Regions from separate parts of the Brevibacillus sp. Leaf182 genome, predicted to be linked through region 4. Evidence: predicted binding sites of a transcription regulator. Region 4 holds the regulator's gene; each other region holds the start of a gene.

What was found. Region 4 encodes Rex, which represses fermentation and respiration genes when NADH is low (regulators of the CRP and FNR family bind a similar motif). Its sites were predicted from a motif close to TTGTGAAATATTTCACAA; they were not measured.
Region 1: the regulator Rex is predicted to act here: its motif matches at 3,616-3,633, upstream of ASG16_RS18920 (helical membrane plugin domain-containing protein).
Region 2: the regulator Rex is predicted to act here: its motif matches at 3,764-3,781, upstream of ASG16_RS12865 (nitrate/nitrite transporter).
Region 3: the regulator Rex is predicted to act here: its motif matches at 4,684-4,701, upstream of ASG16_RS12125 (cytochrome ubiquinol oxidase subunit I).

The regions. Positions count from the first base shown of each region.
Region 1 covers NZ_LMPN02000026.1:113,800-121,295, forward strand. Annotated here, with positions in the region: gene rplU (50S ribosomal protein L21) at 1-32, shown strand, start outside; gene ASG16_RS18895 (ribosomal-processing cysteine protease Prp) at 46-396, shown strand; gene rpmA (50S ribosomal protein L27) at 404-697, shown strand; gene ASG16_RS18905 (Spo0B C-terminal domain-containing protein) at 899-1,483, shown strand; gene obgE (GTPase ObgE) at 1,497-2,774, shown strand; gene ASG16_RS18915 (PilZ domain-containing protein) at 2,783-3,448, shown strand; gene ASG16_RS18920 (helical membrane plugin domain-containing protein) at 3,739-4,194, shown strand; gene ASG16_RS18925 (NAD(P)/FAD-dependent oxidoreductase) at 4,237-5,415, shown strand; gene ASG16_RS30955 (hypothetical protein) at 5,467-5,619, opposite strand; gene ASG16_RS18930 (ACT domain-containing protein) at 5,805-6,248, shown strand; gene ASG16_RS18935 (homoserine dehydrogenase) at 6,281-7,496, shown strand, end outside.
Region 2 covers NZ_LMPN02000021.1:166,322-173,817, forward strand. Annotated here, with positions in the region: gene ASG16_RS12850 (molybdopterin oxidoreductase family protein) at 1-195, opposite strand, end outside; gene ASG16_RS12855 (hypothetical protein) at 182-1,222, opposite strand; gene ASG16_RS12860 (Crp/Fnr family transcriptional regulator) at 1,408-2,115, shown strand; gene ASG16_RS12865 (nitrate/nitrite transporter) at 2,199-3,698, opposite strand; gene hcp (hydroxylamine reductase) at 3,844-5,139, shown strand; gene ASG16_RS12875 (YcdB/YcdC domain-containing protein) at 5,203-6,579, opposite strand; gene ASG16_RS12880 (hypothetical protein) at 6,728-7,496, opposite strand, start outside.
Region 3 covers NZ_LMPN02000021.1:15,441-22,936, forward strand. Annotated here, with positions in the region: gene cydC (thiol reductant ABC exporter subunit CydC) at 1-420, opposite strand, end outside; gene cydD (thiol reductant ABC exporter subunit CydD) at 417-2,162, opposite strand; gene cydB (cytochrome d ubiquinol oxidase subunit II) at 2,162-3,175, opposite strand; gene ASG16_RS12125 (cytochrome ubiquinol oxidase subunit I) at 3,165-4,580, opposite strand; gene ASG16_RS12130 (hypothetical protein) at 4,922-5,677, opposite strand; gene ASG16_RS12135 (sigma-70 family RNA polymerase sigma factor) at 5,667-6,251, opposite strand; gene ASG16_RS12140 (hypothetical protein) at 6,380-6,583, shown strand; gene ASG16_RS12145 (pentapeptide repeat-containing protein) at 6,688-7,496, opposite strand, start outside.
Region 4 covers NZ_LMPN02000033.1:208,638-216,133, reverse strand. Annotated here, with positions in the region: gene dinG (ATP-dependent DNA helicase DinG, 3'-5' exoribonuclease type) at 1-2,887, shown strand, start outside; gene ASG16_RS24870 (ComEC/Rec2 family competence protein) at 2,929-3,834, shown strand; gene ASG16_RS24865 (redox-sensing transcriptional repressor Rex) at 3,850-4,473, shown strand; gene ASG16_RS24860 (amidohydrolase) at 4,490-5,794, shown strand; gene ASG16_RS30610 (hypothetical protein) at 5,858-6,037, opposite strand; gene ASG16_RS24855 (hypothetical protein) at 6,171-6,875, shown strand; gene ASG16_RS24850 (cell wall elongation regulator TseB-like domain-containing protein) at 6,905-7,384, shown strand.

The sequences.
Region 1 (7,496 bases), on a different contig from region 4:
CCAAAGTTGTGATCGAGAAGATCAACGCTTAATTGGTGACTTGTTATGATTGAAGTGATCGTGAGCCGTGCGCAGCACGGTATCCATGAAATTAGTATTTCCGGACATGCCAATGCGGGTGCCTATGGGGCAGACATCGTTTGTTCTGCTGTATCAGGCATCAGCTTTGGTATATTAAACGCCATCCAACCTTTGACCGGCATCACTCCTGATGTCGCTGTCGCACAAGAAGGCGGTGGGTTCTTGAAGTGGAGTCTTTCTTCTTCGGATGATGAGGCTACACGCGAGAAACAACAGCTTTTGGCAGAGAGCATGGTTATTGCTCTTTTGTCAGTTGAGGCGAATTACGGTAAATACGTAAAAGTAAATGATCGTAAATGGCAGGGAGGTGTCTGATATGAACATGCTGTTTAACTTGGACCTTCAGTTTTTCGCATCGAAAAAAGGGGTAGGTTCCACAAAGAACGGTCGCGATTCCATTTCCAAACGTCTGGGCGTGAAACGTGGCGACGGGCAATTCGTTACTGCTGGTAACATTCTCGTTCGTCAACGCGGAACAAAGATTTACCCAGGTGCGAACGTAATGAAAGGCGGAGACGACACTCTGTTTGCAACTGCAGATGGTGTTGTTCGTTTCAAGCGTCTGGGCCGTGATCGCAAACAAGTTGTGATCGAGCCAGTTGCTTCCGAAGCGTAAATATTTGTTAAGAAAAACCCAGCGATATAGCTGGGTTTTCTTTTTGTCCGGCTCTTTTTTAACGAGTAGGAATTTTAAAATTTCGGAGCGCATAAAAACTTCCAGTAAAACGCGGTCGCTCTTCTATGATTTTGCCTCGAAAGAGGTTTTTTTATGGTACAATAGATGGGAAAGATATTCTTATCGACTTGGGTGAATGTGATGGGGGACGAGCGGAGGCTGTTTACGCATCAGACAGACCAACTGCTGACCGTTCTGAACAGGCAGCGGCATGACTGGTTGAACCACGTTCAGGTTCTGCTCGGCTATTTGCATTTGAACCGTACTGAACAAGGAGAGGCCCATTTGAAGCGCATCGCACAGATGGCGATGCAGGAATCGATGGTTGCCCGATTGAATAGCTCCTTGTTGTCCGTCTTCTTCTTGACATTTAACGCACTGAACAATGAATTGCTTTTAGAAGTAGACGTGTGCAATCATGTGGATCTCACGCGAGTAGTTTTGGACGAGCAAGACTTGTTTCAGTTGGTGTCAGAGATATTATGCACAGTGAACGATCATGTAGACCAGAGCGGGTACGAAGCAGCCAGCATGCAGGTAAGCTTGCAGATGGATGAGCGTGGCGTTCATTTTCGTTTTGACCTGGCCGGTGTACTTCGTGCATCCGGAATGGAAGAATTGGAAAAGCTGATACGTAAAAGCGAACAGAGTACGGTGGAGGTCACCGAGTGGATACATACGGAAGAAGAATGGGTCCTAAATTTGGTGGTCCCATTCGCGGAATGAAAGAGGTGACACCATGTTTGTCGATCAGGTAAAAGTATATGTAAAAGGCGGGGACGGTGGTAATGGAGCCGTCTCCTTTCGCCGGGAGAAGTACGTACCGCTGGGTGGTCCAGCGGGTGGAGATGGCGGTCAAGGTGGAGATGTCGTATTTGTCGTGGATGAAGGTCTGCGTACACTGGTAGATTTCCGCTATCAACGACATTTCAAAGCCCCACGCGGAGAGCATGGCCGCAACAAATCTCAGCACGGAGCAGGCGCGGAGGATATGGTCGTGCGCGTTCCACCGGGAACAACTGTCATTGATGATGATACCAAAGAAGTGATTGCCGATCTGGTGGAGCAGGGCCAACGTGCTGTGATCGCAAAAGGCGGACGTGGAGGACGAGGCAATATTCGTTTTGCCAACTCTTCGAATCCAGCCCCACACATCTCGGAGAACGGAGAGCCAGGTCAAGAGCGTTACATTGTCATGGAGCTCAAGCTGATTGCAGATGTGGGCTTGGTTGGCTATCCGAGTGTAGGAAAATCCACGTTGCTGTCCAGTGTAACAGCGGCGAAGCCAAAAATTGCGGCGTACCACTTTACGACGCTGACACCGAATCTGGGTGTTGTGGACTTGGGCGAGCAGAGCTTTGTTATGGCTGACTTGCCAGGATTGATTGAAGGTGCGCATGAAGGTGTGGGTCTTGGTCACCAATTCCTGCGTCACGTAGAGCGGACACGCTTGATCGTCCATGTGATTGACATGGCAGCGGTAGATGGACGCGATCCATACGAGGATTATTTGCAGATCAACCGAGAGCTGACGATGTATAACCTGAAGCTCGAAGATCGTCCGCAAATTGTAGTCGCGAACAAAATGGAACTGCCAGAAGCAGAGGAAAACCTGCGTATTTTCAAGGAAAAGGCTCCAGATGTGAAGGTGTACGAGATCTCTGCTGCAACCCGTCAAGGCGTACAAGAATTGATGTATGCGATCGGGGATACCTTGGCGACGATTCCGGACAAGCCTGCTGTCGAGGAAGTTGCGGAAGTGGAAGAGCGCGTGGTGTTCCGAGCGGAAAAAGAACCAGAGGCATTCGAGATTACGCGTGATAACGAAGTATTCGTCGTCAGCGGTGAAAAGATCGAGAAGCTCGTACGCATGACCAATCTGAACAGCTATGATGCAGCCCAACGTTTTGCAAGACAAATGCGCAGCATGGGTGTAGATGATGCTCTGCGTAAGCTGGGAGCAAAAGACGGGGATACCGTTCGGATCGGCAAATTAGAGTTTGACTTTGTGGAGTGACAAAAACCATGATTGATATCCCATCACTGAACCCATTTTTGGGGGATAAACGACTCCAACGCGGTGCGGCGCTACCGCTAATCATCTCCAAGCAGGTGAAGACACCTGTCCAAGTTTTGGTTGAACATGCAAAGGGCAGTTATCTCGTAGTTTCCTACGAGATGAAGCCTGAAACAAAAGCAGAGCTTCTCGGATCAACTGTACGCATTCGTTGGGAGACGGATGCGGCAGTGAATACCATTGATTTGGAAGTAGTTTCGGAGCAAACGCTTTGGCCGATCAAGCTTTTAGGGATGATTCCGATTAGTGTAGGGGTAGAAATTACACAAAAGCGCAAGCAGGATCCCATCTCCCCAGATCTCGGTATTTCTGTCCCTTACAAGGTGATGGGAGCCAGACCGATCGAAGAAAAAGGCGAGGCAGTGTTGCTAAAATTCTCTCCTACCCGTCTTGTTTTGGGAACGGACGGTTATGTGTCGAAGGGCGATTTTCTCCACTTGTCTTTCAAGATACCGAAGCAAGCGCAGGAGATCGTCATGATGGCGAAAATCGTGGAAAAAACGTTCCAAGACAAGCAATCAATCATTGAATTAATCTTTACGGATATCAATGAAAAGCACCATGAACTCATCAAAGATTACTATAAAAAGCTCTCAACTACCGCTTCTTCCTAAGGAAGCGGTTTTTTTCCTTTGATGTTCCTGTGAAGAAGGTATATAGTAGAGTACATAGAGTTCTAAATCGAGCCTGTTCACTTCATGATTTGTTGTGTACGCTTTCCTGAATAAATACATGTGAAATCATTCACTTTTGATTATTCGAATCCGTTGTCTGCTTTACTTTGTGAAAAATGTTACAAACAATTTTTTACCGGATTTTCAGGGAGAATAGCGGCCGTTACTCGTATGAACAGGCATCGAGAATGAAAGGCCTCTATTCCAAAGCAAAGGAGGACGTTTTTTTTATGTCTCAAACAACTACGCAACAAGCTCAAGCTGCTGCTGAAGTAGCAAGCACTGCAACTCTGGCACCAGCGCAGCAACAAGATGTACTCGATCAGTTGATGAAACCGGAAATTCAAGAGTCACTGAACGTATTGGTGGCGAACCTGCCTAAATTGGCAGAACTGACTACTCTTTTGACCAAAACATATGATTTGGTACAAACAGTAGCCAATGATCATGTGTTGATCGACGACATCAAAGGCGGAATGGAAGAGTTCGTAAAACCGATCTCTGATAAAGCGAAAGGTATTGCGCAAGCAGCCATTGAAGCCAATGACCGTGTTCATGTAGAAGAGTCTACTATCGGTTTGTTCGGTATTCTCAAAATGCTCAAGGATCCGCAAGTACAAAAAACATTGCGTTTCGCACAAGCATTCCTGGAAGTATCAGCAGAACGTCAACAACAAAAACGCTAGTTTTTTTATTATGGAATGGAAGACAAGGACGGAGGATTGGGCATGGCGAAGCATATTCTGATTCTAGGCGGCGGTTATGGCGGTTTGCTCAGCGCATTGACCGCACGTAAATACATGACGGCTGAAGAAGCGTCGATCACGGTGGTAAACCGTTTTCCTACTCACCAAATCATTACGGAACTGCACCGCTTGGCAGTAGGAAACCTGTCTGAACAAAACGTGGCGCTCCCTCTGGAAAGATTGCTGCGTGGCAAAGAGATTAACCTCGTAGTAGATTCGGTAGAAAATATTGGCCTCGATTCCCAACGCGTAACATTGGCGAGCGGCGAGTCCATCAAATACGATGCTTTGGTAATTGCGCTGGGTAGTGAAACCGCATTCTTTGGGATCCCAGGTCTGCAAGAGTACAGCTTTACACTGAAGTCTGTAGAAGAAGCAAATCGTCTGCGTGCACACCTCGAAGAGTGCGTGATTGAATACAAGACGAGCAAAAATAAAGCAGATGCTACCTTCGTTGTAGGTGGTGGCGGTCTGACAGGTATTGAGCTGGTTGGGGAATTCGCTGATATGTTGCCAAATCTGTGCCACAAACACGGCGTTGACTTTACAGACGTATCCATCTACTGCGTAGAAGCAGGTCCATCCATTTTGGCTGGTTTTGCTCCTGACCTGGTTGAGCGTGCGAAAACGAGCTTGGAAAAACGCGGCGTTCAGTTCCTGACAGGCGTACCTGTAACGGAAATGAAAGAAACCACGGTTTGCCTGAAAGATGGCGGTACCATTGAAACCAAAACAATGGTATGGACAGGTGGCGTACAAGGAAATCGCGTAGTGGCGGAGTGCGGCGTGGAAGTAAACCGCGGACGTGCAACTGTTACCGAATTCCTGCAATCCACTTCTCACCCTGATGTATTCCTCGCAGGTGACAGTGCGGTCGTAATGGGGCCAGAAGGCCGTCCATTCCCTCCAACTGCGCAACTGGCATGGCAAATGGGCGAAGTAGTGGGACACAATCTCTTCGCGCACTTCAACGGCACCAAAATGGATACCTTCAAACCGGTATTCTCCGGTACATTGGGTAGCCTGGGCCGTAAAGACGCGATCGGAACAATTGGTGCAAGCCAACTGAAGCTGAAAGGCCTGCCAGCAACCTTGATGAAAGAAGCGAGTAACGTTCGCTACTTGACTCATATCAACGGTCTGTCCTCTTTGGCATACTAATCGAATCAGGAAAACCCGGGATCATGGTGTCCCGGGTTTTTTTGCGCTTGTTTATCCGTTTCCACTCGGATCTTCAATCACGTTGGGGGATTGTGCCATCTTTTTGCCCCGCATGTCATTGCCAAACTGTTCAAGACTGCTTGGCTTACCCGCTGGGTGATTGTTACGGCGCTCCGATTTATCTGACTTTCCACGTCCGGCCATTTGCCTTTCACCTCCTCCATACGATACGCATTATTGTGCGCGAAGAAGCTCCCCCTCATGTAATCAAAGAAAACCAAATATGATCCGATGAAAAAAAGTGACGGATAAGGATTGTCACATTACATGCTATCCGTTATAATGTCCTCTATGAAGAAACAACTGTTTTTCTCAGGAGGACACAACGCATGAAAAAGGAAGAAAAATTCTACTTGATTCGATCTGACATCCTGCCAGAATCGATTGCCAAAACGATTGAAGCCAAGAAGATGCTGGAATCAGGCGAAGTGGATACCGTGAATGAAGCGGTTGAACGCGTGGGATTGAGCCGCAGTGCTTTTTATAAGTACAAAGATGGCGTTTTTCCGTTCAATGCGATGATGAGCGAAAAAATTATGACGTTTACGTTCTCTTTGGATCACATGTCAGGTTACTTGTCCAAAGTGCTCACATATGTAGCCGATCAAGGTGGAAACGTGTTGACCATCAATCAGACGATTCCACTTCAAGGGATTGCTACCATATCCATGTCAGTCGATATGGCTAATCTTCGCGTATCTAGCACGGAGTTTTTGGATAACTTGCAGTTGATCCCGGGCGTTCGCAAAGCGATGATCGTCGGTAGAGGCTAAGTAAAAAAATAAAGAAAAGGCAGGGGAGAGACATGGAGAAGCAGAGCATTAAATTGGGATTAATGGGATTTGGGACAGTCGGGACTGGTGTCGTCCGCATTATTCAAGCACATCAAGAGGATTTGCAAAAGCAAACCGGCCTCAGTATTGAGATTTCCCGTATTCTTGTTCAGGATGCGGAAAAATCTCGGAATATTTCATCCATGGTGGGTGCGCTGACCACTGACCCTGCTAGTCTTTTGGATGATCCGGAAATTGAAGTCATCGTAGAAGTAATTGGTGGAATTCACCCTGCAAAGGAATACATTTTGGGTGCACTCGAACGGGGCAAGCACGTAGTAACTGCCAACAAGGATCTGATGGCGTTGCACGGGGCCGAAATTTTAGAGAAGGCGCAAGAAAAGGGCTGTGACGTCTTCTACGAGGCAAGCGTGGCAGGTGGCATACCGATCTTGCGCGCGTTAGTAGAAGGGTTCTCCTCAGACCGCATCGCGAAAATGATGGGGATCGTCAACGGGACGACCAATTACATCATGACCAAAATGAGTCAAGAGGGCGCAGAATATAGCGAGGTATTGAAAGAAGCGCAAGCACTGGGCTATGCGGAGCAGGACCCTACCTCCGATGTAGAAGGCTTTGATGCCGCCCGCAAAATGGCCATTCTGGCAACCCTGGGCTTCCGTGTACCGATGAAGCTCGAAGATGTGGACGTAAAAGGGATCAGTTCCGTGAGCAAGGAAGATATCGCCTATGGCAAACAACTGGGCTATGAAATCAAGCTGCTCGGACTGGCTCGCCGTGACGAAGAGGCGATTGAGGTAAGTGTGCAGCCGACTCTGGTTCCAAAATCTCATCCACTCGCTTCCGTAAATGGCGTCTTTAATGCCGTGTACGTACATGGGGAAGCGGTAGGGGAGACCATGTTTTACGGGCCGGGCGCAGGTGAATTGCCGACTGCTACCGCCGTTGTGTCAGACCTCGTCACTGTCGTCAAAAACAGAAAGCTAGGAGTGAATGGACGCGGAATGGTTGCTCCATACAAAGAAAAAGTATTGAAAGAAGACAGCGAAAAATTCTCGAAATACTTCCTGCGCATCGTCGTTGCGGATAAACGCGGTGTTCTTGCTCAAATTACTCAGCTATTGGCAGATAAAAATATTTCCCTTGAGCAGGTCATCCAGCAACCGTTTAACAACGGTGAGGCGGAGATTATCATGATTACACACCTGTCCTCAAAAAGTGATATGG
Region 2 (7,496 bases), on a different contig from region 4:
CCCTTTTGGGCACATCTTACCCAGATTGACAGGGAAATCGTATCGTGGCTCCACTCCGATAATCTTGTTCGTCGTTGTATCTACACGCAGGTTCATCCCGCATTGCATACCGCAGTAGCAGCAGTGCGTACTAACCAATTTCTCGTTCGGATGTATCTTGTTTTCCATTACTTTAAAAAATTTATCCTTTGGCATGTTGATTTGCCTCCCTGGCATTGATCTCGTGCGTAGGAACTCCTGTGAAGCGGAACATCCGGTATTTTCTGCGGCACGGCAAGCAAAGTTCAGCCAAGTGGAATCCTTCTTCCATTTGAAAAGCCATTTCGTTTTTACCCAGCACGTTGATTACATCTGCCGATTGTTCCGCAGAAACAAACTCATTGCTGCACACTTTGCACTTTTTCATTTCCTGTTCGCCATAGTGCTCGCGATAATTGCGTGCAAACACACTCATGGGACGGAACGGTATGTGAGCCAGTTTTCCAAATGGCAGATAAATCAACGTCACAATCACTGCAAATTGATGCGTGACTGAAATGACCGGGTGCCCAAAGCCGCCTAGGAACATGTTGCTTGCGGTTAACATCAAGCCTGTCAGGCTGATAAACAGTAGCAGGTATAAAGGTAAAAAGTCGTAGACAAAGGATTGCTCAGCCCGTGCCTGCATGTTCTTGTGTCTGCGATACAAAGCCATGACTGCTCCGCCGATGACCATAAAAGCAGTAATGTTCAACGCGTTGTAAAAGAGAAAAGCAACCCAGCCATCCGCTTGTACGGTCAGAACATCCACACCCATGAACACGACCTGATAGTAGCCATTGTCCGTCATCGTGAAATACATCCAGCCAAACACTAACGGAAAGGTGACAAACGCGGCCAAGATGCATCCCCATCCCAGCAAAATATGTTGTGTCCAGCGGTACCATCCCCGATTCCAAATAAAGCGATAGATGGCCAGATGATCCACCGTTGTATTCGCCGTGCTTTTTCGAAAGAGAAGGCGTAGCCCCTTTTTCAAAATGACATTCGTTGGCGGGCGATCTGCCCACGCAGAAAATCGGTATAGGAAGCCTCCAATAAAGACAAGCGTCCCCACCATATAGCCGTAAAGCGCCAAATCAATATGCGTGAAAAAACGTGTTCCCACGTAACTTAGGACGAACAAGCAAGCAATGATGATAAAAGCACGCTTCGCCACTTTGGAAGCAAATAGATAGTTCATACAACACCCTCCCTGCTGCTGCTCATTTTTTCCTTTCGCTCGAGACCATTGTAGCAATGGCTCGTAACCCAGGTTGTGATTTACCTCACACCCCTGCCACAATCAGGACGATTTCCTACCCCCAACCATCAATTTATGATGATATAATGAGTTACCTATGTATCCTTGGTTTAGGGGGGACCCACATGACCGGAAATGGCACAACGTTTGTGGAGCAGATTTCTTCCGATTTTGTGAATAGTCTTGAAACGTTTTCTGTTCGGAAAAATTTCGTTCCCGGAGCCGTTCTGTTTTTGGATGGTGAAAGAGCCGATCAGCTATTCTTAATTTCGTCGGGCCAAATCAAGCTCACAAAGAACACAAATGATGGAAAAGAACTAACACTGCAAGTGTTTGGTGCTGGAGAGCTAGTCGGCGTCTCCGGGCTCTTCGAACAGGAATTAACGTACACCTCCACAGGCACCATGCTGATGGAGGGTGAGATATGGATCATCCCCCGACAAGGGTTGGAAAAAATGCTCATCAAAAACGGTCAATTTTGCGTAGACTTCCTGCGGTGGATGGGATTGATGAACAGGCGGATGCAGTCCAAATTTCGTGATTTGCTACTCAATGGCAAAATTGGCGCCTTGTATTCAACGCTCATCCGCATGAGTAACACGTACGGCAAGCCACACCCCGACGGAATCCTCATCGACCTTTCCCTTACCAATCGTGATTTGGCGCAATTCATTGGTCTGACAAGAGAAAGTGTCAACCGGATGCTTTCCGATCTGAAAAAACAGGATTCTATCGATCTGCTTCCCCACGGGCATATCTTGATTAAGGACCTTGCCTATTTAAAAGAAGCGATTTATTGTGATGATTGCCCTCCTGATATTTGCCAAATGTGAGCAAACTCTACATATTTTCGTGGACAAAAAAAGTCCTGGACTTGTCCGTCCAAGACTTTTTTTCATAAGTGATTCAAGCTTCTTTATCCATGTCTTTGCTCCGCGAGCTCACTGAACATGCCAGCATAGTACTCGACGTCTCCTGCATCGTCTTTAATCGCGCTGATCGTTAACCATTGGAGATACTGATCTCCATTTTTCCGGCGATTCCAGATCTCTCCTTGCCAATAGCCATTCTTCTTGATCGAGTCCCACATCTTTTGATAGAAGTCCGCACCCTGTCTGCCTGATTTTAAAATATTGGGAGACTTGCCAATCACCTCATTCATCTCATAACCGGTCACTTTCGTAAAAGCGTGGTTCGCACTTTTAATAACTCCTCGTGTATCGGTAATCAGTATCGCCTCTCCCGTCTTTTCCATAATGGTTGCGGCGAGCTGTAGCTTCTCTTGATAAAACATCCACATCACCAAAACCAAACTTACCAGCGCAAACTGAGATAACGCCATGAACCCGATCGCGTAATGCCCGGTCAAATTAAACAGCATCGTCAAGATCAACGGCGGGAAAAAGCCTCCTAATCCCCCCATCGCAGATACGATCCCATTTACAATCCCCGCTTGTCGCGAGAAATACATCGGCACTAATTTGAACACGGCACCGTTACCGATTCCAGCACATATCGCCACCATCAAGCACCCTACCGTATACATCAAAATCGATGGCGAAAACGATAAGACAATACCAGACAAGGCGAGCCCGGCAAACACAATTATCAATGCCTTGAAGGGGTTCCACTTATCACCTAGCCAGCCTCCCAAAGGTCTTGCAAGTGTCGCCAAAAGAATGAACCCTGCTGTTCTCATCCCTGCATCTACTTTATCCAATTGGAAATGGCTCACTAAAAAATTCGGGAGATACACGGTGAAAGCAACAAAGCAACCAAACGTAATAAAGTAGAACAAACTGATTAACCATAGCTTTTCGTTTTTGTAGACACTCTTGATCTGTTGACCAAGGGGAGTCACTACCTTCGGTTCATTTTTATCCCCCATCAAGAAGGTAAGCACAGCAAATCCCACAAGCAATAGCATGAACATCTGTACAGTAGTGGCCCATCCAAATGATTTAGCCAGAACTGGCGCTGCAAAAGTGGTGATTGCTGTACCAATATTCCCCATACCGTAGATTCCGTTTACAGAACCATGCTTTTCTTTCGGATAGTATTTAGGTAGAGACGTGACACCAACGGAAAACACCGCTCCGCCTATCCCTATAAATAGCCCGCCGATTAACAAATCTGTATAAGTGGTCGCCTGGCTAATATAAAAAACAGGAGCCAGCAGCAAGAGAAAGCTGATGCTAAATAGTATTCTCGCGCCAAACCGGTTACTCCAATATCCTACGGGGATTCGCAGCAACGATCCAAGCAAGACTGGAATCGCTGTCACCCACGCCACTTCGCTTGCACTCATGGGTACGGTTTCTTTGATAAAAGGCATGAGCGATGACAGAATGACCCATACCATGAAACCGACCGTAAGACTCAACGTCTGTAACGGCAACTGCCATTTTCGTACCATAAACAACACCCCTCACTTGGGAAATCTTCTTCATCCACTATGATAAGAGGCAAAGTTTGGTTTCGTTGTGATTTTAATCACAGCTCCTTCCAGACGATCCGCTTATAATCAAAGCGAAATCTTGAATCGAAGGAGTGGATTATACATGTTTTGTTATCAATGTGAACAGACTCCATCAGGTGGTTGTAAGGTCATCGGCGTTTGCGGAAAGAATGAAGATCTTGCGAGTATTCAGGATACAATAATTTTTGCTTTAAAAGGAATTGCAGCTTATGCCACACATGCTCGTCAACTCGGCTATATCGATCCTGAAGTGGATGGGATTACTCAGGAAGCTCTCTATTTTACATTGACGAATGTGAATTTTAACTTGGATGAACATTTGCAAATGGCCATGAAAGTAGGCAAAGCTGCGATAAAAGTCATGGAGCTTTTGGATCGGGCTCATACGGATCATTTCGGAGTCCCGCAGCCAATTACAGTCTCGCAAAATAAAATCGAAGGAAAATGCATCGTTGTTACGGGACACAATCTGTTTGCTCTCGAAGAGCTGTTAAAACAGACAGAAGGCAAAGGAATCAATGTGTATACGCATTCCGAAATGCTGCCTGCACATGGCTATCCCGCACTGAAGAAATATCCTCATTTGAAAGGAAACATCGGGAAAGCATGGTACGATCAACGCCAATTGTTCGAGAAATTTCCAGGTGCCATATTGGCTACAACAAACTGTGTGATGCCTATTCGAGGCAGCTACGCCGATCGTTTCTTTTCCTATGATATAACCGGTTTGGAAAATGTGACGAAAATTGTAGATAACGATTTTGCGCCGCTCATTGAGAAAGCATTGTCTCTCCCTGAGGTTTCCATCGAATCGGAACTGACATTGACGACCGGGTATCATCACAAAACGGTTCTCGGCATCGCCCCTGAAATTATTCAGGCAGTCAAGGAAGGACAGATCAAACGCTTCTTCGTCATCGCTGGTTGTGACGCTCCTGGCAAGGGAGGCGAATATTACCGCGAATTGGCTACGTCCTTACCGCCAGAAACAGTCATTCTGACTACCTCCTGCGGAAAATTCCGTTTTAACGATGTAGATTTCGGCACCGTGCCAGGTACCAACATCCCAAGATATATCGATTTGGGACAGTGCAATAACTCGGTTTCTACCATTACGATTGCGGCTGCATTAGCCGATGCCTTTGAGTGTGAAGTGAACGAGCTGCCGGTAAGTATCGTTCTTTCCTGGTTTGAACAAAAAGCGGTTGCCATCCTGCTCGGTCTGTTTAGCCTGGGAATACAAGATATACGGATTGGCCCAAAATTGCCTGAGTTCATTCAGCCCGGGGTTCTGCAAGTACTGCAAGACTTGTTCCACATCCAGTTGATTGGTGACGCCCAAGAAGATATGAAGCAAATGCTCGGAATCACTCAGTAGGCATAATAGAAAAAACGGCTGTCAGAGAGTTAGTGGTAAGACTAACCAATGACGGCCGTTTTTTCATTCTTTACCTTTTAAGGAACTGATCCATTTTCCTGTGTGTGCGTCGACAACTCCTTTGTCTCCGCTGAGGCGGTAAACAAGCCGCGGTTTTGGTTCCTCTACCTCGTTAAAGTCTAAATCCGGTAGCAAGTAGTAGAGTTCGAGCGATTTTTTTACGGCTTGCTCCGTTTTTTTCGCAAAGGCCAGGTCTACTCTCTGCATGTTATTGTCGAGAATAACGGGCGGAGGAAGCTGGTCATCCCCTATAATACTGCTGCCTGAGTACGGGTTGACAGATACTTTAAATCTTGCGCCCTCAATCAGAAGACCATTTTTCAACCATCCAAAATGCACTTTATAGTCCCGCCAATTCGTCTCTTTCCCCCTCAGACCTCCATCATACGGCTGTGGATCAAGCATATAAATATTTGCAAGCTGATCACGGAGCGTCGTTTGCAGGAGATGGATTGCACCCGCCTCCGCCTGCTCACGGGTAAAAGCTCCGTCTTTCTGACTCCCCGCCTTTGGAGCTGAGGGCATTTCCTTCAAAATCTTGATCGGTTGCTTTGGTTTCGCCACCGCCCCTTCGCCATCGATCATCACGCCTGAGATCGCATCTACCATTTGCGGATCGGTTGGTAGGTAATCGTAGACCAACATGTATTTCTCCTCATGATCTCCACTAGAAAAACTCTTATAATACATGGTTGGCTCCGTTTTTTGTTCCAACAGCTCGCGCGCTTCCTTTTCCGATATGATTTGGCTTGCGTCAGGCAACTCCCCCTCATACCATAATCGATTGAATCGCAGAACCTTTCCGTCTCCTCGCATGGTTACAGTGATCCCATTGTCCTTAAAAGGAATACCATTCTCTACTCTCTGAAATTTAAAATAGTACGTTTCCGAATTGTTGCTCTCGAAATCGCCTTCTTCTAGCAATGTTAGCTTCGCTCGTTCCTCTGGAGGAATGACTTTTGTGAGAAACTTCATTACTCCCTCAAGAGCGATTTGCTTTCTATTCGCTGTAGCAGGGCCAGGGGCTTCGCTGTGCTCGCCATGGTATTGATATCTCAACAGATTCCCTGAGACAGGATGAATTACATACATGATACTTGATTGATCTGATTTATTCCAAATAAGGGACCACCCCGCATAGGGTATATAGTCTTCATACGGTTCGTAGTAGTTTCCAAAGCCGTACTCATAGCCTTCGGGGATAGTCACCCATTTCTTGGCGTATTCAATAGCCTCTTGTTCTGAAAGAATCTTTTCTGATTTTTGCTCAGCCGCCTGTACCAGTGTACTCTCATCTGCAATATTGCCTAGTACGAGTAAGGATAAAAGCAAGAGAATCGACAATCGTTTCCAAAATCCTTTTGTACTACTTTGCTTCATACACATGTTCCTCCTCTATCTATTCCTATCGATTTCATTATATTGATATTTTTCCATTCTTTGTTAACCTTATATCAATATACATATTTTGTAAAACAAAAAAAGAGACAGTTTCCCGCCTCTTTTCCTCCACCTTGACTTGCTATTTCTACCATTTCGTTTCCGTTTTATGTTCAATTATTTGTACGACTTTTGGTTCAACTTCTTTCATCATTTGTTTCAGTAAATCATCGCTGATCGTTACTTTATTTTTTCCATCTTGAAGCTGTCCTTCAGCCTGTGTTTTTGCAATCACATCAATGACTTGTTGTTTCGAGATATTTTTCGATGCTGCAACCTCCACAACAGATTTTCCTTTTGCTAGTTCTTCTTTTAACTCTGTCGGGCTCATTTTTAGTAGAGCAAACAGTTTTTCATTGTTTATAAAATTATCAGCATAATAATCAGGCTTACCGTCTCTGGAGAAATAACCTTCTACTTCAGCGTTAGATGGTTCAAAATCTACCGGAGAAAGACTAATTCTATTCTCCTGAACAAAGACTTGGTAACCCTCTCCTCCTGATCCCTTTTTGGTGTAATTCAAGATAAATGTTTTTTGATTGGGATTGTCCATTTGCTCCATGACAACCTCGTAATCTTTGATGTTGCCGTACAATTGATCAATAAGCTGATCTACCTTCCCCTTGATTTCCTGATCGGGTAAAGTAATGAGTGGCTTCTCCTTAGGCTCCCAATTCTCTTGCGTCAGGTCTTGAATCTCATCCGTAATACCGTTTGTATGGAGGGTAATCTTTTTGCCGGTTCCCCCTTTTTCCTGCAAGACGATGCTTAGTTGGACCTTTTTGGTTGAATCATTCGGATCTCCAAGGTAGCTTGCATCAATAATCTCAAACGATTTTGTTTCGGGAATGGCACGA
Region 3 (7,496 bases), on a different contig from region 4:
CACAAAGCGCAGATAGACATTCTGTAGTTGCTCAATGTCATCCGCTAGTACACCAAGCAAATCTCCCGTACGAAAACGAGTGCCAAGGAGCTGATCTTGCGGCTCGATGGCCTGGTACAAACGTACACGCATACGCGATAACACACGCAAAGCTGCATCGTGCCCAACCAAACGCTCCAGGTACTGAATGACTGCTTTGCTAAAACCAAAAGCCCGGACAAGTACGATGGGAACATAGACCATTAAGACGTTTTCGGGCTTGAGTGCTGAGCGAGAAATCAGATACCCGGACGTATACAGCAAAGCACCCGCGCATGCCACTGCCAAGGTTCCCAGCAAAGCCGCTGCGGCAAACTGCCAGAAAAACTGGCGAAAGTATGGAAGAAACCACCCCTGATTGCCTTCTCGCGCTTCCTTCATCCTTTCTCCCCCTTGGCACTAGCTGTCAACAACCGATAAAATACGCTTTTTTGTGCAACGAGCTGTTCATAGGTCCCCGCTTCTACCAGTCGTCCCTGGTCGATTACCCAAATCCAATCCATGTCTCGCATCCAATGCAAGCGATGCGTGGCCAAAAACACGCGCCTGTCCCCCAACACCGACAACATGGTCTGTTTGAGCTCCCATTCCGTTTCAATATCTAAGTGAGCAGTCGGTTCGTCGAGCAAAATCACTGGTCGGTTGCCAAGCAGTGCACGTCCCAATGCAACCCGCTGTGCCTGTCCGCCGCTTAACGTGCGGCCCCCTTCGCCAATGATTTCGTCACAGCCATTTGGCAAGCTGTCCACCAGCTCTCCCAGACCGACATCACGAATCACCTGCTCCACCTGTTCCTGCGTAGCTCCCGGCTCATAGAAGCGAATGTTATCCGCCAACGATTGATTGAATAAATACGGATGCTGCGGAATGTAAGCGATTTGCCGCTGCCACTCCTGCTTCGCATCCCCTGTAATGGGTTGCCCATCTACTTGTACTACGCCAGCTTCGGGATCAGAAAAGCCGCCTAGCACTCCAAGGAGGGTTGATTTTCCAGCCCCGCTCGCCCCTACAATGCCCACTCTTCTCCTATTGCTGCCCAATTCCGCAGATACCTGACTCAGTACCTGTCTTCCATCCTCACCGACGACACGAATATCGGACAAGGTAATCGTTCCATCCAATACACCTGTCAGAGACGTCTGGCTACCCGCTGCTTGTGGCTCCGCCTTATGTTCATCCGTGGCGGCACTATCGATAATGGTGCGAATAGTCCCCAACGCTTCCTTGCCATCCAATGAGGCGTGGTAGTCCGATCCCAGCATCCGTACTGGCAAAAAGTATTCCGGTGCCACAATCAGGATGACCAATGCCGTTTCAAATCCAAAGTTTCCTTCAATCAGCCGCAACCCAAGACCAACCGCCACAAACGCAACTGACAGCATGCTGAAGAAGTCAAGTGCCAATGAAGACAAAAAGGCCACGCGCAACGTGCGCATCGTAGCAGATCGATATTGATCGCTCACTCGCCCGACAGTCTCCCCGTGGTCTTTGCTGCGCCCCAAAAACCGGAGCGTCGCAAGCCCGCGAAGCGAATCGGTGAAGTGATGGGATAGCATTCGATACGAACGCCATTGTTTGTCTGCCTGTTTACGTGCCGCCAGACCGAGTACGATAAAAAATCCAATGAGAACAGGCATCGTTACCGTCAGGATCAATCCAGAAATCACATCTTGCATGTAGACAAATGCCAGTAGCGGAAACGTAACAAAAACCATATCCAGCGTCCGCGGAACAGACAACTCCAGGTAGGTACGTACACGATCTACACCTTCCATGACAAGCGTAACAAGCTTTCCGCTTCCTTCACTGGCGGCAAAACGTGGACCACGCTCGAACAAACGAGATAGAACTCGCTCTTGCAAAGACTCACTGGAAGCTTCAGCAAAACGGCCAGCGACTTTCTGTTGCAGCCAAACGATGGTATGACGAGCGGCTATCATGACCAAAAACAGTGCAAGTGGCTGATACGCCATCTGAACTGCTTGACCTTCAAACAAGATCGCGATCGACTTCGCCAAGAGCAGTGCCTGACCGATAATCGCCGCACTTTGCAGGAGGGAAAGACCGGCTAGCAGCAGCATAACCGGTCGAATTCCTTGTAAGCGGAACAATTCCTTGTCCATTAGTACTCCAAATGATCCTTTTCAGTGACTCGTTTGTGGAAAACGAAGTAGCTCCACGCCTGATAGGCAAGCACAAACGGTAAAAGCACTGCTGCAACAATGGTCATTGCTTTTAACGTGTAAGGACTCGAAGCTGCATTATAGAGGGTCAAATCAAACGCGCTATCAATCGTGCTGACCATCACTCGTGGGAACAAACCGATAAACATCGAGACAAACGTCAAAAGGATCATCGCACCTGTCATCCCGAAAGCCCATCCTTCCCGGCCTTGTCTCAAGAAGTGACGAGCCAGTACAAAAGCCACAACACCTAAGAGTACGGCTGCTGTCAACAAAATACCCTGGCGCTCAAACAGATCGGTTACCATGAATGTCCACCCTACAAGCACCGCCATGAGAACCGCTTGTATCGGCAACAGCTTTGCTGCCAGTACACGTGATTTCTCACGCAGCTCGCCCACGGTGCGCAGCGAGATGAAGTTCAGACCATGCAACAAGCATAGTCCTGTAACTGTCACACCTGCCCACAGCGAGTAACCATTCACTATGTCAGAGAAGCCAGCAGTCATTTCCATATTCTGATCAATCGGCACACCCTTCACCAGGCTGGCAAAGACCATTCCGAACAACATTGGCGGTACAAAGCTTCCAATCAGAATCGCTGCGTCCCACGTCTTTTTCCAAGCCTCGCCTTTCCCTTTGCCTCTAAATTCAAATGCTACCCCGCGTCCAATCAACGCAAGCAGAATCAGCGTAAGCACGAGATAATACCCGCTAAACATCGTCGAGTACCACTCCGGAAACGCTGCAAACATCGCACCAGCGGCTGTAATCAGCCAAACTTCATTGGCATCCCAGAACGGGCCAATCGTATTGATCAAAACCCGGGTTTGCAAATCATTTCGTGATAGCAGACGTGTCGCCATTCCGACACCAAAGTCGAAGCCTTCGAGAAAGAAAAATCCGGTAAACAGAACGGCAATGAGCAGGAACCACAGTTCATTAAGCTCCATAACGTTCACTCCTTACACGATCAAATGGGTCCTGAAGCTGTAAATCCTCTACATCCCCATGACTATCCATATCCGGTCCTTTTTTGGCCACACGAGCAAACAGATAAGCCAAGAGGCACAGCAGGATGAGATAAATCGTCGTGAAGGCGATGAGAGAAAACCATACCTCTCCTGTGCTAATGCTTGGCGAAACCGAATCTTCAACACGCAGTAGCCCGAATACCGTCCATGGCTGACGCCCTACCTCCGTCATGATCCACCCTGCCGAGTTTGCGATGAATGGCAACGAGATACCCGCAACCATCAACTGCATGAACCGCTTGTTTGGCTGTTCCAGCTTTTTGCGTAAAGCGAGATATGCCCCGTACAAAGCCAGCAAAATCATTGCACTACCGCCCGCTACCATGATGCGGAAGCTCCAGAAGGTCGTCCGAACGGGTGGAATGTAGTTTCCTGGACCGTAGGTTTTCTCATACTCTGCTTGCAATTCCAACATGCCCGGTACAGAACCTGAAAGTGAATTGTACGTCAGGACGCTAAGCAGATAAGGAATCTTTATTTCAAAACCGTTTTCTTGTTTTTCTGGATCAATCGTTGCAAAAACAGTCCAAGGAGCTGGGTCTGAGCTTGTTTCCCAGAGCCCTTCACTCGCTGCCATTTTCATCGGTTGGGTAGCAACCAAATACTGTGCCTGACCATGACCGAATTGAGCAATAGCAAGTGAGGAAATCAATGCTACCACGATCGCAATTTTGAAAGATTGCACAAAGAATGTAACGTCTTGTTTTTTCAACAGCTTCCAAGCACTGATACCTGCTACCAGGAAGGCGCCTGTCGCAAATGCCGCAAATACGGTATGCGGGAATTCATATAGTAATTGTCCATTGGTAAGGAGAGCGAAGAAATCGACCATCTCTGCACGTCCGTTATTGATAGCGAAGCCGACTGGCTGCTGCATGAACGAGTTGGCTGCCAAAATCCAAAGAGCCGAAAGAATCGTTCCGATGGATACGAGCCAAATACATGCGAGATGCACACCTTTGGACAAACGGTCCCAACCAAACACCCAAAGCCCAATAAAAGTCGATTCGAGGAAAAATGCTAAGAGGGCTTCAATCGCTAGCGGTGTTCCAAATACGTCGCCGACGAATCGTGAGAAATCAGACCAGTTCATCCCAAATTGGAACTCCTGCATGATCCCTGTCACAATCCCGACAGCAAAATTTATGAGCAAAAAGGTTCCCCAAAACTTGGCCATTTTTTTGTACAAGTCATTCTTTTTTACGACATACATCGTTTCCATAATGGCTACTAATAATGAAAGCCCGATGGAAATCGGCACAAAAACAAAATGGAAGATAGTTGTTATCGCAAATTGAAGTCGTCCCAAATCCACTATATCCATGTACAAGATCCCTTTCTATTCGCGTTTTGGCCTTTATGTACCGGAATTATACCAGTGGGGAAACCAGCATTTATTACGACTTTGTGAAAAAAATCACAAATTTATGTGAAAAAATTCACAATTGATTCTCTCTCTTGTAACCCCCTTTTTCGCATTCATCTTCGTGAGAGAGTTTTTTGTTTTGTTTTACCCTGTATATTTCCGGTCATGTATAATTGTAGCAGGACTTTTGGCCCTAGAGGGTGTCCGATTCGTTACATGATTTTTAACACTCTGTGACGGCACATAGAAAAATGGGCCCTGTTACAAGGCCCATCTTGAGTGGAACAGTTAACAACCGCTTATTTTTTGGCGGATTTCGTTGACAAGGAATCGATGATGTTGCCGATAGTAGCAGCATCAAAGCTCTTCTCTGCCATCTGGTACAGCTCGTACGTGAATCCTTCATGCTCCCAAATCACGATCCCGTTGGCGAAATATACCTTTTTCTCGCCAATGGTTTCGATCTTGACACCCTCTGTCGCGTTGATGCCGTTTTCGCCACCGTTTGAAATCAACAAGGAAATAAACTCGTTCTCTTTTTTATACTGAATTTCTACCATACCCTTGCCATGAACAACCGTGTTTTTATAGGAATAATGCTCTGACAACCATGTCGGTGCCGGAAAGTCCATTTCGCTGGCTGCGCGTGCTTCTTCTAATGTCATCTGTGGGGGGGCCTTGTGTTCTACAGGTATCTCGATTCCCTGGGTATTGGACTGTGTAGCAGGCAGCTCTTTATCATATTGGGTAATTTCCATGTTCCCAACTTGAAAGCGTGCCAAGATCGTCTGGAGCATTTCTTGGGCAAACGATGTAGTCGAGAATGCCCCTAAAAGGCAAACAACAGCAACAGCACTAATTGTGGCAGCTTTCCATTTATTCGTTTTCATATAGATCCCGTCCTTTTTCCTATCATGTAATTGTATGTTTCCTGATTCCAATTTGAATTTCAGCCGATTGTATATGCTGGCTTTTGGAGTGGCGTCATCTAGTTCCAGATCAGTAAGCAAGTCGGTGAGTTCACGAAAATCGTCTAGATCATGCTTACTCTTCATAACGGAAGCCTCCTTTTTGCAATTCCATTTGCAGCTTTTTCAAGCATCTGTAGAGCACGACGCCAATATTTGAACCACTGACACCCAGAAGTTCTGCAATTTCTGCATTTTTAAGTCCAGCCGCATATTTCATGGCGATGATATTGCGCTCCTTGTCACTCAGCTTCGCCAGTGCCTGAAATAAGGCTTGATGATTATCGTCGCGGATCACGATGTCCTCCGGTGACGACTTCGGCAAGACCAGATTCAGAATCGAATCCAATGAAAAGCTGATTCTTTTCTTCTGCGAGCGGAAGTAATCTGTCACTGCGTTTCTGGCGATCGCAAACAACCAGACTTCAAAGTTTGATTTATCCGGCGAGAAGCTACTGTATTTTGCTATCACCATTTCAAACACATGACTGCATATTTCTTCTGCTGCGTAGTGATTGTTGATTCGATAACAGATATATTTGTAGACGCGCTTATAATAAGCACCATAAATTTGGGCAAATGTTTCGGTCGACATGCTTTCTGCGTGTCTAGCGTTTTCTTCGTTTTGGCAGATGCCTGTGTTCACTTGGGCAATCTCCAACTACTTCCCCTCCCTTCTGGATGGAATAAACAAATTGCGCAATTTGTTTGGTTGTGAGCCTCACGATAGTTAATACGGCAAAAGTAGAAATGTATTAACAACGTTTTTCAAAGATCGGAGTAATTAACATGTGGATACGCTATCAAGAAATAAGGAGGCACCCCGCTGATTTTCGGGTGAAGTATCGATTTTACTCTGAAAATGAAGGCGGAAGAAAGGTGACGCCGTTTCAAGGGCTGGGTGTGCTCGGATATTTTATGGAAGGTGCAAGAAAAGTAGCGGTAGTCGAAGTGATAGAAATAGTTGGGTTGCATTCAAATCCAACCTCGTAAAAAGTGCGTCTTGTCTTGAAGGGAATCATTTGTCTGGCGAAAGTAGTGTTGAATCAATAAAACAAGCAGACCATCCACATCGGACAGTCTGCTTTTTGCTAGCTTTATGCTTGGGAATGGGCCCAGTGCGATGGGCGCGTGAACGAAGGTGGCAGCTTGGTGCTTGCATCGCCCTTCGCCGCGTTGAGCTGAACCTGCGTGAGAAACAACGTCTCCGTCAAGTTCGCTCCGCTCACATCTGTATCGCGAAAATCTGCACCAATGAGGTCAGCTCCCCGCAAATCTGCTCCTCTCAGATCAGCAGCAATCAAATAAGCGCCGCGCAATTGAGCTCCTCGCAAATCAGCGCCTTTGAGCTTGGCACCGATGAGATCAGCGCCTCGGCCATAGGTTTTTCCTTGCTTGCCCCCTTTGTACTTGGCAACCGCGTCCTTACGTACCCATTCACTTGTCTGCAACAATAGTTCGTTAACTTTTGCTCGATGAAAAGCGATGTCCAGCTTCAGGATATCCTCAGGACTGTGATCCGTCAGACGCTGTGTCTCCTCCAATGCTTCCTTCAATGCAGGATGGAGGGACTGGGCAGCTTGCTTGGTCAACGCCTCCGTTAAATACCAAAGAAGCTCGTGAAGCTGCCACATGATCGGAAATACTTCGTACATTTGCTTTGCTGATCCGGGTTCTTTACGCCAATCTTGGCCGCCATAAGTGACTTGAGACACCTTTTGACCAGCTCCAAAGCAATCGTAGACAGTACATCCGCGAAAGCCGATGTCCCTCAGCTTTGTGTGTACACCACAACGGAAGTCTGCCTGTAAGTTACTACAGGGCTTGCCTGCGTCTTTGTTGATGGCAAAGTCAGAGGAAGCAGCAAAAGGCAATGCCACACAGCACAAGCCAAAGCAGCTTTCAC
Region 4 (7,496 bases):
TGTAGATTTTGAGACGACGGGAAGCCATCCACGCCAAGGTGACAGCATCATTCAGATTGGTGCCGTCGCAATCGATGACGGGCAGATTACCGAGAGTTTTTCCACCCTGATTCATCCGGGCCAGGATATTCCGCCGTTTATTACCCAATTAACAGGGATTACCAATGAGATGGTTGCAGATGCTCCTTCTTTGGAAGAAGTGTTTCCAGATTTCTTGCGTTTATTGGACGGACGAGCTTTTGTTGCGCATAATGCAAGCTTTGATCTCCAATTTTTACAAGAAGCCCTGCTGAGCCAGGGCTATTATGCGTTTGACGGCTACGTGCTTGATACTGTGGAGCTATCCCGCGTACTTTTGCCGATGCAAAATAGCTACAGACTCGGAGAACTGGCGTCTGAGCTGGAAATCGAGCACGATAATCCCCATCAAGCAGATAGCGATGCACTCGCAACGGCGCAGCTATTTCTCCACTTGCTCGATATTTTAAAGAGACTCCCGCTCGTGACGATCCAGCGCCTGCAAATGCTCGTCTCTTCGTTTCGCTCTGATATCGAGGTTCTCTTACGTACGATCGAGATGGAAAAGCTCATAGAGCTGCCAGAGCTGGCTGGAACGCCAACCGAAACGGATTCCTCAGACATGTGGGATGTTTATCGCCAGTTGGCCCTTCGGAAGCGAGAAGAAAAATTAACAGCCTCGCTAAAACGTTCCCATGTCGATGTGACAGTGACCAAAGCGTTTGCTGACCAGCTCGAGGATGTTTTGGGCGAAAACGGGCACATGCAGGAGAAAATGTCGGGGTATCAACGTCGGGATGCTCAGGAAGCGATGATGCATGCCGTCTATGAGGCAATGGAGGATGGTGCCCATTTATTGGTAGAGGCTGGTACAGGTACGGGAAAATCATTAGCCTATCTCTTGCCGGGAATCATTTGGGCTCATCACAATCAGCAGCAGTTGGTGGTCAGCACCAACACCATTCAATTGCAAGAACAACTGTTCCATAAGGAAATCGCTACCTTGCAGGAGTCTCTGCCGTTTTCCTTTACAGCTTCGACGCTAAAAGGCAGAGGAAATTACTTATGCTTGCGTAAATTTGAACAAGCCGTGGACGAGCCAGTAGAAGGAAGCAGCCAGGAAATGCGCTTGGTCAAAGGACAGATGCTGACGTGGCTCACGCAAACCGTTACCGGTGATGTGGAAGAGCTGAGCATGCCTCCGAGTGGCCAATTGCTGTGGCAACAGGTAAAAAGTGATACGAGCTCTTGTTTGAATCGGGCTTGTCCGTGGTTTAGTCGTTGCTACTATTTTCAGGCGAAGGAAAGGGCTCGCGATGTCGATGTACTCATTGTCAATCACGCCCTATTCATTAGCGACTTGCAAGCGGAGAATAGAATCCTCCCTCCGTATGAAGTGGCCATCGTCGATGAGGCTCATCATTTGGAGGATGCCGCAACACAGCATTTAGGCAAGCAGTTTTCAACCACGCAGCTTCTATTCTTGTTAGATCGCGCATCGGTTGAAGAGAGTGGGGCAATTGCCCGCTTCGCAGAAGAGGTACAAAGCTGGATGCCTGCGGTACAAGAAGATGTAGCCACTAAGCTTCTGGAGCTGAGAAAACAGTCCGCTGCCTTACGTGAGAAAGCGCAGCAATGGACACAGCTCTTGTATGCATGGGCATCAGATCGTGCGGAGGAGACGACGGACGCAGGACGTGAGACGGTACGTTATCGGATCGAATCGTTTGTAGGCAAACACGAGAAGATACGCAAAATAACCAAAAAGCTGATTGAAGGGATGACCGCATACGCTGCGGGCATCGAACAGCTTTTGCGAACGACTCCGCAAGAGGAAAAGCCTCCTTTTGCCGTACGCAGTCTACTGACAGATTTATTCGGCCTCATCAAAGACTGGCAAAACGCCGTGGAGCTGCTTCACTTCTTTTTGCTTGAGCAGGATGCCGAGTATGTATATTGGATGGAAGTAGAGTCCCGTACAGCTCGCAAGCAGGTTCATTTGTCAGCAGCACTCTTGAAGGTTGCCGACTCTCTGGCAGAACCGCTTTTCGCGCAGAAGCGGAGTCTGATCTTGACATCAGCCACTCTGACGGTCAAAAACAGCTTCTCTTACATCAAAAGCCAGTTTGGTCTCGACCAACTGCCCGAGGAACGAGTGCGTACCTTGTCACTGCCATCGCCGTTCCACTATGAAGAGCAGGGATTACTGTTGATTCCATCTGATTTCCCCGCACCAGGCAAAGAGAGTGACCACACGTATTTGGAAGCGATCATTCAAGGGTGCGTGGACGTCGTACTGGCTTCGAAAGGAAGGACGCTGATCCTGTTTACCTCCCACTCGATGCTTCGACTTGTTTACCAAGCGATGAAGGAACGTCTTGCGGAGGCCCCAGAACCGTATACGTTATTCGGTCACGGGATAGATAGCAACAATCGGAGCAAGCTGGTGCGTCTATTCCGAAGTATGGAGAGAAGTGTCCTGCTTGGGACGAGCAGCTTCTGGGAAGGTGTCGATATCCAGGGGGAATGGCTGAGCAGTTTAGTCATTGTTCGCCTCCCGTTTGCTCCGCCGAATCATCCTGTCTATCAAGGCAGGGCAGAGCTTTTAAAAGCAGAAGGAAAAAACGCTTTTATGTCCTTGTCTCTTCCACAAGCTGTTCTGCAATTTAAACAAGGGGTGGGTCGATTGATTCGCCACCACTTGGATCGCGGGGTCGTGATCGTTCTAGACACGCGTGTGGTTGAGTCGAGATATGGACGCTCATTTCTTCAATCTTTGCCGCCATTTCAGATCGAAAGCGGTCCATGGCCAACGCTGCGAGAGCGCATAGAGCCATTCCTTAGTATGCAATCCCTGTCAGATTCATAAAATGAAGCAATAGTCTCATAGGGATTAAGGTGATAAAATAAATGTTATGGAAAAAAGCGTGGCCTTGGTGGATTGTAGTTCTTAGTGCGATTTTCCTTTGTGCATGCTCGATTGATAGCCATTTGTATTTGCAAGAAGCAGCAGTAAAGATAGATGACCCGTTTGAAACAGAGACAGAACAGGAATTTTCGGGTCTCATTATCACCTACTTGGCACTTCCACATGGTGAGAGTACGCTTTTGAGAATGCCAGGCGGCAAAACGATGCTGATTGATACGGGTACGGCAGAAGATTGGCCCGTTCTCTCGGCGCGCTTGGCAGAACTCAAGATCACACGGCTCGATTATGTAGTGGTGACGAACGATCTGCCTGAGCATATGGGAGGCTACGTTTCATTGAGCGAACAAGTGCTTGTAGATGCCGTCATTTTGCCCAAGCTGATCGCACCATCGATTCGCCATGTCGTGCTGCTTCGCTCCAACCAAAAACAGATGGAAGCAGAGCAAGGACAAGTACTCACTCTTGACCAGGAAATCTCCATGGAAGTTTTGCTCCCGGATGAACCGTTATTTTTATCGCCTCAGAACAATTCTCTCGTTTTTCGATTGACGCACGGTCAACTGCGATTTTTATTTATGAGCGCCGTGAATGAAAAAGCAGAGGAGCGACTGTTGGAACGGCAAAATGACAGACTGAAGGCAGAAGTGCTAAAGGTAGCCGGTCAAGGGAGCAATCAAGGCTCTTCGCAACCATTTCTGACGCAGGTCGATCCTCAAGTCGCCATTATTCAGACAGGCCGATCGCGGGATCAAATGAAAGACGGTCAGACGGAAGTCATGGAGCGCCTGGGTGAGTCTTGGGCCGAGACATACGTTACCAGCCACGACGGTTCCATTACCATTTTATCGAATGGAAAAGAATATCGGATATTGAAGCAAAAGAATTAGGGGGGAAGACCGAACGTGGCAAAACACGAAAAGATTTCGGAAGCGGTCGTCCGTCGTTTGCCGATTTATCTGCGTTACCTCAGTTATTTGCAGCAAGTTGAGGTGACCACCGTTTCCTCCCAACAGATGGGCAAGAATCTTGATGTGAATCCTGCCCAAATCAGAAAAGATCTTGCAGCTTTTGGTGACTTTGGAAAAAAGGGAATCGGCTACGATGTCGATTATCTGGTGGAAAAAATCCGTGAAATTCTGAAGCTAACCGATGAAATCCGTGTCGCTTTGGTCGGAGCTGGGCATTTGGGCCATGCCATTAGTAACTACAACGCTTATTTGAAAGATAACATGCGGATTGCGGCCATCTTTGACAGTAATCCAGAGAAGCAGGGCAAAAAAGTCGCAGGGATACCGATTCAGCCTTTATCAGAGCTGAAGGAAACGATCGTAAACAAGCAAATCAAGCTCGCGATTATTACGGTACCGGCACCTGCAGCGCAATCCGTATGTGATCAGTTGACTCAAGCGGGTATCAGGGGGATCTTGAATTTTGCCCCTACGACGATTCGCGCAGGAAAAGATGTTCGCATTCACTATGCGGATGTGACGTCCAACCTGCAAAGCTTGGCCTACTATTTGACGTAAGAATGGAGTGTATACTATGAAAAAGACGATCCTCATTCACGCAACAGTCATTACCGTTAACGATACGAATGAAGTCATTTACGATGGTGCCGTAGCGTTCGAAGGTAACAAAATTACGTATGTGGGCCCAACTCCTGAGGACTTGTCGGAAGCAGGATACGATGAAGTCATCGATCAAAAAGGTGATTACATACTGCCTGGCTTAATCAACACGCATGGACATGCTGGTATGTCCCTCCTACGAGGGTATGCAGATGATTTGCCGCTGCAACAATGGCTGGAAGATAAAATGTGGCCATTGGAGGCACAATTCACGGGAGACACAGTAAAATGGGGTACCCAATTGTCTCTTATCGAGATGATTCGTACCGGAACCACCACGTTTGTAGATATGTATGATCATATGGATGTCGTGGCGAAGGAAGTCGATGCAGCAGGCATGCGTGCCCGCCTTTGCCGCGGTATGATCGGTCTGTGCTCCGAAGAAGAACGTCAAACAAAGCTGAAAGACGCGACTCTTTTTGCAAAAGAATGGCATAATCAGGCAGACGGGCGCATTACCGTCATGATGGCACCGCATGCACCGTACACTTGCTCGCCAGAATTTATTACCCAAATTATTGAAAAAGCTGATGAGCTTTCCTTGCCACTTCATATCCATATGTCTGAAACGGCTTGGGAAGTCGGTCAAAACGAGAAGGACTACGGTCTGCGTCCAGTTGCTCATTTGGAAAAGTTGGGTATGTTCAATCGTCCAACACTCGTCGCGCACGCTGTTCACCTAACGGATGAAGAAATCGACATTTTGGCAAAATACAATGTGAGAGTTTCTCATAATGTAGTGAGCAACCTGAAGCTGGCAAGCGGTGTTGCACCTGTTCCGAAGATGTTGGCAAAAGGTGTAAGCGTGTCACTGGGAACCGATAGCTCGGCAAGCAACAACAATTTGAATTTGTTTGAGGAATTGAAACTCGCTGCGATCCTGCACAAAGGTGTGAACAACGATCCAGTTGCCGTACCAGCAGAGGAAGCACTTCGCATGGCAACTCATTATGGCGCAGAAGGGGTATTCCAAGAGGAAACGCTCGGAAGCATCGAAGTAGGCAAGCAAGCTGACCTGATCGTACTGGATAGCCACCAAGCTCATTTCCACCCGGCTCACCAACCGATTTCACATGTGGTGTACGCGGCAAATGGACGCGATGTAAAAGATACGATTGTAGCGGGTAAATTTTTGATGCGTAATCATAAGCTCTTGACTATCGATGAGGAGCGCGCGATTTACGAAGCAAACCGCGTATTCCAAACATTAAAACGGTAAAAGGCTCCTGTCAGGTGGGGGACAGGAGTAAGGCAGTGCAGGTGTAGGTAGGGGAATTGGATACTACGACGTTCCGTTGTTCATTTTCGCTACAGCTTTTGTCAGGAGATGATGGCGAAAATGAAGAGTGGGTGTGTGCGACCATTGACGCAAGGGAGACGACAATCCTGCCCAGGAGACGCGGTATTCCTGTAACAGAAACCCAAGTATGTCAGGAGATGTGGTTTGTTGCGAAGATGTCACGCGCTCACCTCCTCGGGGTGTATAAGTAGTATGACCGCCCGACCTTAAGCTATGATTAGCAACTTTTCCGTGTCGTTCTAAAACCTTCCCGTATAGCATAGGCTAAAGACAAAAATGGGACAGGGGGGACGACATGTACATCCGGCCCAAAATGCTGTGGTGGCTCATTCCTATCCTACTCGGTCTATTTCTGCTTGGGATTGTATTGGGGACAGTAAGTCGATCAGCCAATACAGACAGCACAGATACTGCGTCCGCGGTCAGACAAACAGCAGGAACGGAGCAGACAGCGAGGACGGTAGCAGAGCTTTTGGAGCAGATTACGAAGGACGAGGAGCGCTCATTTCTGGTATACATGCAGGATCAGACCTTGCATGGGCGATTTCAAAATGAGCAATTTCAGCTCACAGGAGAAATTGGTGGTCACCAGCTTGAAATAGCCAGAAAAGATGGGCAGCCCGTATCGGTGCGAATTAATGGCCAGATACAGGATCATGCCGCACTGCCGTATGCGATGTTCACCCCGTATGAGCACGGATTATTGCTCAAGGGAGTTTTACAATCGGTTAGTCCTGAACGCCTTGAAGATACTACAGGGCAAGGATGGAGTGGATATCGGATAGCGGTTCCACCTGAGGAAGTTTCTTCGTTATTATCGATGTGGTTAGGTCCATCCTTCCCTATTCAAGATTTGACTTCAAACGTAACGAATGGAATGAAAGTCAATTACCAACTATGGTACGAGTCAACTACGGGGCAGCTTCGCCAACTGGAGCTGGATTTGCAAATACAAACGGCAGTTGGAGTGAAGAGAGATCAGCTTCGATTCCGATTGTAATGTCAGCCACGTAAAGGAGTTACTTTGCTGTGTTAGTACGAATTATCCTATCAATCGTAGCCGTCATTTTACTTACGGGAGCTGGGTTCGCCTATCACCTGACGGCTTCTTTAGCAGGAGAGCGCAATCAATTTGAGGAAGCCGTTCGTCAGTGGGTTTTTGATCGCACGACAATCACGGAGATTGAATCCATTGATGAATATCGAGGCAAAGAGAGCTACGCTGTCGTCATCGGGAAAAATAAGGCGGGTACACAGGTTGTAGCATGGATGACAGATCAGAAGGTAAGCTTCGATCGAATGGATCTAGCTGTTCCAAAAAAGAATGTAGAAGAAGCGGTTTACAAGTCATTCCCGCAATCGGAGATCACTCATTTAGTTCCTGGTCTCGAAAACGATAAGAAATTTTGGGAAGTCACTGTCAAAGACAAAGACGGTCGTTTTCACTATATTCACTATGATCTATTCACAGGTGCTTTGCTAACCTCATACGTGCTTGCGCCAACCTAATACGCTTGCTTGACGACAGGCCTTTTCCTTATGGGAGAAGGCCTGTTTGGCATACCATCCAACATCTGTATAAGAAATTGATATACTCATATGATATACTGGGGACGTTGCA